3 regions of the Bradyrhizobium sp. SZCCHNR1053 genome follow, and region 1 is predicted to be linked to each of the others. Evidence: predicted binding sites of a transcription regulator. Region 1 holds the regulator's gene; each other region holds the start of a gene.
The links. Region 1 encodes LexA, which represses DNA repair genes until DNA is damaged. Its sites were predicted from a motif close to TGTTCNNNNTGTGTTCNG; they were not measured.
Positions count from the first base shown of each region.

Region 2: a site for LexA is predicted at 1,980-1,997, ahead of QX051_RS13870 (putative DNA modification/repair radical SAM protein). Genes of this name have one in related genera too.
Region 3: a site for LexA is predicted at 1,846-1,863, ahead of QX051_RS02610 (single-stranded DNA-binding protein). Genes of this name have one in related genera too.

Region 1 covers NZ_JAUHJM010000001.1:675,904-679,178, reverse strand. The annotation lists gene QX051_RS03215 (ComEC/Rec2 family competence protein) at 1-496, shown strand, start outside; gene QX051_RS03210 (hypothetical protein) at 451-669, opposite strand; gene QX051_RS03205 (hypothetical protein) at 893-1,333, opposite strand; gene lexA (transcriptional repressor LexA) at 1,593-2,291, opposite strand; gene glp (gephyrin-like molybdotransferase Glp) at 2,498-3,275, opposite strand, start outside.
Region 2 covers NZ_JAUHJM010000004.1:409,079-412,353, reverse strand. The annotation lists gene QX051_RS13880 (DNA polymerase Y family protein) at 1-1,219, opposite strand, end outside; gene QX051_RS13875 (DNA repair protein) at 1,119-1,907, opposite strand; gene QX051_RS13870 (putative DNA modification/repair radical SAM protein) at 2,081-3,275, shown strand, end outside.
Region 3 covers NZ_JAUHJM010000001.1:555,239-558,513, forward strand. The annotation lists gene gyrA (DNA gyrase subunit A) at 1-557, opposite strand, end outside; gene QX051_RS02605 (DUF2306 domain-containing protein) at 728-1,126, opposite strand; gene QX051_RS02610 (single-stranded DNA-binding protein) at 1,185-1,685, opposite strand; gene QX051_RS02615 (outer membrane protein) at 2,148-2,903, shown strand; gene QX051_RS02620 (outer membrane protein) at 3,096-3,275, shown strand, end outside.

The DNA of each region.
Region 1 (3,275 bases):
GGTGCGCGGTCGTGACGGACGCCTGCATGTGATGCGCACCGGCAAGGACGTGTTCGCCACCAAGGAGTGGCTCGCGGCCGACGCCGATGCCCGGCTGCCGGCGGATTCATCGCTCGCCGATGGCGTCTCCTGCGACGAGGCGGGCTGCGTGGTCGCGATGGTCGACGGCCGATTCGCCGCCTTGACCCTGCGCGCCGAGGCGCTCGACGATGATTGCGCCCGTGCCGCGCTGATCGTCACCGCGCGCGCCGCGCCGTCATCCTGCGCGGCGGCCGTCATCGATCGCCAGCGCCTGCAGCAGCAGGGCGCCTTGATGCTGGTGCAGCGGGGCACCGGCTTCTCCGTCACGCCGGTGCGCGCCGGCGGCACCGACCGCCCGTGGTGGCCGGCGCCCGCCGAGGCCGGCGAGTTCGACACGACGCTGACGCCGCGTGCGCCGGTGTCGCGGCTTCAGGACGCGACGCCGCCGGAGACGGAGCAGGGCGAGCAGGATTGAGCGCCGGACAGCTCGAACGTGCTGAGATGATACAACGTGCTGAGATGATACTCGGTGTCGTCGGGTCCATCGAACAGCGAGGGACCTTCGACCAGCGTGAACGCAGCGCCCGGATATCGTTGCCAGACGGCGATGTCATCAACCGTGACCGTTAGCCATCCGAACGGAAGCATGTAGCGGCCGGGCTCGGTGATCCGGTCGGCCTTGTTCCAATCGATCTTGTTGACCGCGGCGGCAAGCTCCCCCGGCACACAATGCCGGCCGAGGGATGTCGTTCCTATTCGATGCGATGCCGGAGCGTGAGGTTCGCCCGAAAGGACCTTGCGCTTGCAGAAACCAAATCTCCCCCGGCCGAAAGCTCGCTCATGACCGAGAGAAATGCGGACGCGCAGGCGCTCAGGTGATGCTGATGCGGCGAATCGGTGTGGCCTGCGAAGCCGGAACGTCCTCCGCCATGCCCGGGCGGCGCTCGGCCGGCTGCTTGCTGACCGGCAATTGTAGCACGGTGACGCGCTGGCCCTCGCAGAGCTGGGTCACCAGCACGTGGCGGCCGTCGGCGAATTCGATCGCGTCGTGATGGCGATCGGGGATGTGCGTCTCGATGCTGTTGAACTTCGCGACGCGCTCGCGGATCGTCCGGGTCCAGAGCCAGCGGCTGTCGTAGCGGACGTCCTCGACAAATGCCAACTCGGTGCCGGGCAGCATGCAGACGGCGACGGTCGGCTCGCTCTCGAGGGCGAAGCCGCGGGTGGCGGTGCCGCGAAACGTCGTCGAGATCAACGTCTCGCCGACCTTGGCGGGACGGGACGCAACCGCATGGAGGCTGTAGTCACACATCGGATCGCTCCTCGTTGAGAGATAGCCGACCCACGCTCCCCCCGGACAGGCGCAGGCCTCTATCAGAGTGGACATCGATGGTGATGTTAGCGCGCGCTTCACGGCAATTCTGCGCTGATCTGCACCGCGTGCGCCCGCGGGCGATCACAAGCGTTTGAGCATGCCGCGCTGCACATCCTGAGGTGCATTCGCGCGTGACCAATTTCGATCGGCGGCGAAGCGCGTGCGCCCGTCGCCGATCGACCGATCGCGTCCGCGATCAGTACTTGCGATACAGCCCGACCAGCTTGCCTTGGATCTTCACCCGGTTCGGCGGCAGGATGCGCACCTCGTAGGCGGTGTTGGCCGGCTCCAGCGCGATCGATGCGCCGCGGCGGCGGAAGCGCTTCAACGTCGCTTCCTCATCGTCGATGAGCGCCACCACGATGTCGCCGGTATCGGCGGTCTCGTTGCGCTGGATCAGCGCCATGTCGCCGTCGAGGATGCCGGCATCGACCATGGAGTCGCCGCGCACCTCGAGCGCATAGTGATCGCCGTTGCCGAGCATGTCGGCAGGCACGCTGATGGTGTGGCTGCGCGTCTGTAGCGCCTCGATCGGGGTACCGGCGGCGATGCGGCCCATCACCGGCACCGCGACGGGGCGCTCGCCATCGTCCAGCGCGGGAGTGCTGGTGCGCACCTTGCCGAGATTGCCCTCGATCACCGATGGGGTGAAGCCGCGGCGGTTGTTGGCAGCCTGTGACAGCTCGGGCAGCTTGATCACCTCGATCGCGCGGGCGCGGTTGGGCAGCCGGCGGATAAAGCCGCGCTCCTCGAGCGCCGTGATCAGGCGATGAATGCCGGACTTCGAGCGCAGATCGAGCGCATCCTTCATCTCGTCGAAGGACGGCGGCACGCCGGCTTCCTTGAGCCGCTCGTTGATGAACCGCAGAAGTTCGTACTGTTTGCGCGTCAGCATCTCGACCTGGTCCCCAGTTTGTTGTCGTCCGAGTCCAGGAGCTGCGCCTTGAGCACAAACCGGCTGAGAGCGCCTTGGAGTCGGACCATCATCGCGTCGCCCGCAACATACTAAAAACAAATCATGAACGGACACTATATGTTCGATGTGTGTTCCGCAATCCTTAAATTGTAGTGAACGGACCGGGCTTTGCCGGGGGAAACGGCCTAGCTCGGCAGGCGCAGGATCTCGCACGGGCTGCCGGCGGCGGCCTTCGGCGCAAACGCCCGCCGGATCACCAGCGCCTGCGAGAGCGCGAGATTGCCGAGCAGCGACGAATCCTGCTGGGTCACCGGCGTTGCGATCAGGGTGCCGTCGGCGCGCTCCTCGAGCTGCGCCCGCAGATAGTCCTCGCGCGAATCGTTGGCCCCGAGTTCGCGGCCGAGCAGGGCGGTCTCGCGTGGCATGCGAGCTTCGTCGCGGCCGAGCAGCCGCCGAATCAGCGGCACCAGGAACAGGATGGCGCAGACATAGGACGACACCGGATTGCCGGGCAGTCCGATCACCCTCATGTCGCCGAGCCGTCCGTGCATCATCGGCTTGCCCGGCCGCATCGCGATCTTCCAGAACGCCATCTCGACGCCCTCGGCTTCGAGCGCCTGCTTGACGAGGTCGTGATCGCCGACCGAGGCGCCGCCGGTCGTGATCAGGATGTCGGCCTTGGCCTCGCGCGCCCGCCGGATCCCGGCGATCGTGGCCTCCATCGTATCCGCGGCGATGCCGAGATCGATCGGTGTCGCGCCCTCGCTGCGCACCAGCGCCCGCAGGGCGTAGCCGTTGGAATAGACGATCTGGCCCGGGCCGGGCGTCGAGCCCGGCATCACGAGCTCGTCGCCGGTGGCGAGCAGCGCCACCTTCGGCCGGCGCCGCACCGGCAGTGCCGGATGATTCATGCTGGCCGCCAGCGACAGGTCGCGGTCGCTGAGCCGGCGGCCCGCCTTCAGC
Region 2 (3,275 bases), on a different contig from region 1:
GATTCTGCTGCGCCTGTAAGGGCAACGCCGCACGTTCCGGGATGTGGGTGTCGACCGGCAGATGCACGACCACACGCTTGCCGCCGATGCGCGCGGCGATGCGGTCGATCAGCGCCGACAGCTCGTCATTGTCGTGGACATGGGCGTCGAGATCGCGCTGCTGCTGCACCACGATCTCGCTGCGGCTCGCCGACAGCCGGATCATGTCGAAGCCGAAGCCGGGATCGAGCGGATCATTCAGGGCGTCGAGCCGCTCGCGGAACAGACGGTCGATGATTGCGGCCTCGGTGACCGGCTGGCCGGTGTCGACCGCGATGACGCGCACCAGGCCGTCGGTGCGGAAGAAGCAGGCCTCAAGCCGCCGCGCGCCCTTGCCCTGCTGTGCCATCGCCGCCACCAGCATCGCGGCGAGACTGGAGAGACTGGCCGCGATCACCGTGTCGGTCGCGACCGGCTCGGCGAAGCGCTTGTCGACGATGTAGTCCGGCGGGACTTTTCGCGGGCTGATCGGCGCATCGGCCTCGCCCAGCGCCTGGGCCAGCACGCGGGTGAAGGCGACACCGAACCGCGCCGTGATCTCGTTGCGGCCGCGCGACGCGACGTCGCCGATCGTCTTCAAGCCGGCGCGGCGCAGGCCGAGCGTGATCGCCTCGCTGCCGCCGAGCGCGGCCACCGGCAGCGGCGCGACCGCGGCCGCCTCCTCGCCGTCAGGCACGATGCGGCCATGCACCTGCCGGTTCAGCGTGCGCGCACACACGGCGTTGGAGGCGATCGCTGCCGACACGGTGAGACCGTGCGCGGTCAGCGCATCGCAGAGCGACCGCATCAGTTTGGCTTCGCCGCCGAACAGATGCACGCAGCCGGTGATGTCGAGCGAAAGCCCATGCGGCGGATCCAGCGCCACCAGCGGCGTGAAGCGGTCGCACCAGTCGGCGATGCCTTCGAGCATCTTGGCGTCAGCCGCGAGGTCGGCCTCTTGGACGACGAGGTCGGGACAGACCGCGCGGGCGTTCGCCAGCGGCTGGCCGAGGCTGACGCCATGGCACGCCGCCGCCTCGTCCAGCGCATGGATCAAGAGCGCATTGGCGTCCTTGATGACGACGACCTGCGGCAGGTCGTCACGCCGATCGGCGGAGCAGTTTCGCTTGATCCGATCGATGGGCAGGCGCGGCAGCCACAGGCTGAGGATCCGCCGCCGGTTCGCTGAAACGGCACGCATCGGGGGTCCACTCCATGATCCATCGTCCGGTCTGGCCGTGACGATTGCGAATGAGCTCGGCGTCGAGACGCGGCGCGCCCCAGGCCATCCAGGGCGCCGAGGGCAGCGACGGCGCGGTGCGGACGATCCAGCGCGTCTCGGCGGTCGAAGGTTCGGGTGTGGCTGCAATGCGCAACACGAGCGCGGTCACGCCGGACTCCTGCGCGGCCAGGGTCAGCTTGCGGCTGGCGACGAGATCGAGCTTTTGCGTCTCGCCCCACACCTCCAGCATCATCCCGCCCAGCGCATCGCAGGCGAGCGCATCGGCCGCGGTGCGCAAGCCGTGATCGAGATCGGGCGCCCGCACGATCACGATGCGGCGCGGGTCGAGGCCAAGCTCGGCGAGCCCGCTCATCGACAGCGCGCCCATCTCGCGCTCGGCGAAATCCTGCCGGATCCAGATCAGCGGCCGGCGCGCCGCGACGCGCGCCGCGAGCCCGCACAGGAAGCCGGTCGCGGCCGTCGCCTGACGGCCGGTCTCGGCGAACACCTCATGCAGCGCGCCAGTGGCCAGGCCGCCCTGCAGCACGGCGTCGGCCTCGTCATGGCCGAGCGCGACCCGGCGCAGGTCATGTGCGCCATCTCCCGCCTCGAGACGGGCAATGCGGCCGCGCAGACGCGCGAGCGTATCCATGCGTGCGCCGGTCATCCGTCGCCGCTCCTCTTCCATCCATCGTGCGGGCGCTGCCGTTGTTGCAGTTGAACCCACGACGGCCCTCTTTGTTCATGATACGTTCTAATATAAAGCTAACGCCTTCGAGAGAGTCAATCGGGATTGCCCCGGATGTGATTCAGCGAATGGAATCAAAAGGATTCAAAGGTATGGAGCTGCTCCGCAAGCTGGAGATCCTGGCCGATGCCGCCAAGTACGACGCCTCCTGCGCCTCCAGCGGTACCGAGATGCGGGATTCCCGCGACGGCAAGGGTCTCGGCTCGACCGCGCCGGGCATGGGCATCTGCCATTCCTATGCGCCGGACGGCCGCTGCATCTCGCTGCTCAAGGTTCTGCTGACAAACGCCTGCAACTACGACTGCCTGTATTGCGTCAACCGCGCCTCCTCCAACGTGCCGCGCGCGCGCTTCACGGTCGACGAGGTGGTGAAGCTCACCATCGATTTCTATCGCCGCAACTACATCGAGGGTCTGTTCCTGTCGTCCGGCATCATCCGCAGCCCGGACTACACCATGGAGCAGGTCGTCTCGGTCGCGCGCAAATTGCGCGAGGAGCATCGCTTCCGCGGCTACATTCATCTGAAGACGATTCCGGAGGCTGACGAGGCGCTGATCGCCGAGGCCGGCCGCTATGCCGACCGGCTCAGCATCAACATCGAGACGCCGCTGGAGGCGAGCCTCACCAGGCTGGCGCCGGAGAAGGACCAGCGCGCCATCCGCCGCACCATGGGCCGTCTCCGGCTCAAGCTCGACGAGACGGTGGAAGCCAAGAAGACGGTGCGGAAGGCGCGGCCGCCGCGCTTTGCCCCTGCAGGCCAGAGTACGCAGATGATCGTCGGCGCCGACGACGCCAATGACCGCGTCATCCTGTCGACCTCGGCCAATCTCTACGGCGCCTACAAGCTCAAGCGCGTCTATTACTCCGCCTTCAGCCCGATCCCCGATGCCAGCCGCGCGCTGCCGCTGCAGGCGCCGCCCTTGGTGCGCGAGCACCGGCTGTACCAGGCCGACTGGCTGATGCGCTTCTACGGCTTCGACGCCGATGAAATCGTCGAGGAGAGCGAGGGCATGCTGCCGCTCGACATCGACCCCAAGCTCGCCTGGGCGCTGCGCCACCGCGACCGCTTTCCGCTCGACATCAACACAGCAAGCCGCGAGGAGCTGTTGCGCGTGCCCGGCTTCGGCACCCGCACGGTGGAGCGCATCCTCGCGACCCGCCGCACCACCACGATCCGCTTTGCGGATCTGGCCCAGCTCAACGTCATCAGGAACAAGGCGCTGCCGTTCATCGTTCTTTCCGACCACCGGCCACAGCCGTCCCTGCTCGACGGCGCCAGCCTCAGAG
Region 3 (3,275 bases), 120 kb from region 1:
ACCGCGATGCCGCCGGCGCCATTGACCAGCAGGTTCGGATATTTGGCCGGAAGAACCGACGGTTCCTTGTCCGAATTGTCGTAGTTCGGCTGGAAATCGACAGTGTCCTTGTCGATGTCGTCGAGCAGCGGAATTGCCGACTTGGCGAGCTTGGCTTCGGTGTATCGATAGGCGGCCGGCGGATCGCCGTCGACGGAGCCGAAATTGCCCTGGCCGTCGATCAGCGGCACGCGCATCGAGAAGTCCTGCGCCATGCGCACCATGGCGTCGTAGATCGACTGGTCGCCATGCGGATGATATTTACCGATGACGTCGCCGACCACGCGCGCGGACTTGACGTATTTCTTGTCGGGCGTGTGCCCCTGCTCGTACATCGAATACAGGATGCGCCGGTGCACGGGCTTGAGGCCGTCGCGCGCATCGGGCAGCGCTCGCGACACGATCACGCTCATCGCGTAATCGAGGTAGGAGCGTTTCATCTCGTCGAGGATGGAAACGGGACGAATGTCGGAAGGTCCGCCCGGATCGCCGGGCTTCTCATCTTCTTTATCGGACAAAGGGGATACCGGTCGGTTTTGACACGCGAAAATCGCTTGGAATCATATAGCGCAGGAGCGCGCCGCAGGCCACCCCCAAACCGAGGTGGGCCGCGCTTTTTCTGCTCGCCTTTCCAGGGACTTAACCACATGACACGGCTCCGCGAGGCTTGCTCGGGAACCGTCTCTGGCTAGGGCCCGAAGACCACCTTGTGCATGATCCGTCCGGGCAGCAGCGTGAACAGTCCGGCAATCACGAGGGCACCGGAAAACAGCGTGATCATGGCCCGGCGATGGGCCGCCACCCGATGGCGGTGCGCAGCCCACACCGCAAGCGGCAGCACGGCCAACGTGTAGAGCGACAGCAGGTGGATCGGGCTCCATGGCCCGACCAGCCGGATGGTGTGGATCCAGAACGAGCTGACCGCGACGGCCGCCATCAGCGCGCCCCAGATCCAGCCGATCGTTCGATGCAGCAAGGTCCCCTTCGGGGCCGCGAACTGGACGAGTCCCAGCGCAAACGCCGTCATCGCGGCGACGGCGTGCAGCAGGACGGCGGGTTCGGCGGCGAGCAGCGGTGCGAAGCTCATGCAACACCCCCGTGGTCAGATGGCAGCGGTCTGAACGTCGTGCCGCCGCCCATGCGCCTCAGAACGGAATGTCGTCGTCCATGTCGCTGTTGCGTCCGCCACCGCCGGCCGAAGCGACCGCGCGGCGCGGCGGCGCCATCGACGGACCGCTGCTGCCGAAATCGCCGCCACCCATGTCATCGGAGAAGCTGCCGCCACCGCCGCCGCCCCGGCCATCGAGCATCGTCAAGGTCGAGTTGAAGCCCTGCAGAACGACCTCGGTCGAGTACTTCTCGACACCGCTCTGGTCGGTCCATTTGCGGGTCTGCAGCGCGCCCTCGATGTAAACCTTGGCGCCCTTCTTCAGATACTGCTCGGCGACCTTGCAAAGGCCCTCGTTGAAGATCACCACCCGGTGCCACTCGGTCTTTTCCTTGCGCTCGCCGGTCGCCTTGTCGCGCCACGTTTCCGACGTCGCAATGCTCAGATTGGCGATCGGCCGCCCATCCTGCGTACGCCGGATCTCGGGGTCCTTGCCAAGATTGCCGACCAGAATCACCTTGTTCACACTACCCGCCATCACCACTCTCCCGCGGTTCTCGATCATCGGACCGGCCGTCCACACCGGCCTCACGGCGTCCGGTGGCTAACCCTTCCTCTCGCGGCGGACCCTATACGGTTGCCGCGCGGTCCACCCGCCCTGTCCATTGCTTATCCACATATAGCAGGCGGAAGGCCATTGTTCCAGTTTTGTTCGCGCGCATATGTCTACAACCGTGCGTCGAGTTCCGCGGAACTCGATGGAACCGCAACTTCTCGCAATGGAACCCGCAAAAAGTTCCCTTATTCACGGAAAAGGGATTAACTTTCATCAAGTTAGCTCGCCGCACTTCCTCCTCGGCTGTGGCTTTTGGGAGACGGTATCCAGGGTTGAATAGCGTATATTTCTGGACGGATTGGGGCCGCAAGCGTGGTCGCACCAACTTCACAGAAGTGCGTCTCCGGGGACCAATTTGGAGACGCCCAACGCGGGAGACTTGGGATGAAAAGAATTTTTCTCGGAGCTGTCAGCTTAATGGTTTTGGGGGCGCTGACGCCGGCGGGAGCCGCCGATCTCGCCGCCCGCCCGTACACGAAGGCCCCGGTGGTGGCGCCGGCGCCACTTCCGACCTGGGCCGGTTTCTATCTCGGTCTGCAGGGCGGCGGCGGCTGGGGCCGAAGCAACGAGACCTTCTTCGGAGCGCCCAATACGGCGATCTTTGCCGGCACTCAGAACTATAACACCAGCGGCGGCTTCATCGGCGGTGTGGTCGGCTACAACTGGCAGGTCGACAACATCGTGTTCGGTCTCGAGGGCGACTATCACTGGGCCGACATCAACGGCCGGTCGGGCGTCATCAACGCCGGTCTCGGCGATACTTACTTCACCAGGCTGCGCGGCTTTGGCGACATCAAGGGCCGCCTCGGCTGGGCTGCGGGTCCGGCGCTGTTCTTTGTCAGCGGCGGCGCTGCCGTCGGCGATCTCCAACACCGCTACGACGCAGCGCTCAATGGCGGCGCGGCGAATAGCTTCGCTCAGAACAACTGGCGCTGGGGTTGGACGATCGGTGCCGGCGCCGAGTACATGTTCGCGCCGAACTGGTCGGCCAAGGTCGAATACAACTATCTCGACTTCGGCAAGAGCTCGATTCAGTACAGCGCGGTTCCGGCCAATCGCTCCGAGTGGAGCGACACCGTGCACACCGTCAAGGCCGGCATCTCCTATCACTTCAGCGGCCCGATCGTGTCGCGCTACTGATTGCACGCGCAAATCGAATGTGTCGAAAGGCCGGCCTCGCGCCGGCCTTTTTTGTGTGCCAGAACCGGTACTTGCTGGGCCGTTGTGTCATTTGGGTGACGGCTTTTTACGACGGAAGGGGCTATCAAGGTCCGGCGGGTGGGCGTTGGTGAGAGTGTGCGTGCGGGCGTCGGACTTGGTTTGGGGAATGCGATGAGAAGGCTGTTGCTGGGGGCGACAACTTCGCTGGCGCTGGGGATTGCGCCGGCCATCGCTGCCGACTTGCCCGCGCGCACCTTCACCAAAGCGCCTGCGATGATCACGACGATCTATGATTGGAGTGGCTTCTATATCGGCCTGAATGCCGGTGGCGCATCGGCCCGCACCTGCTGG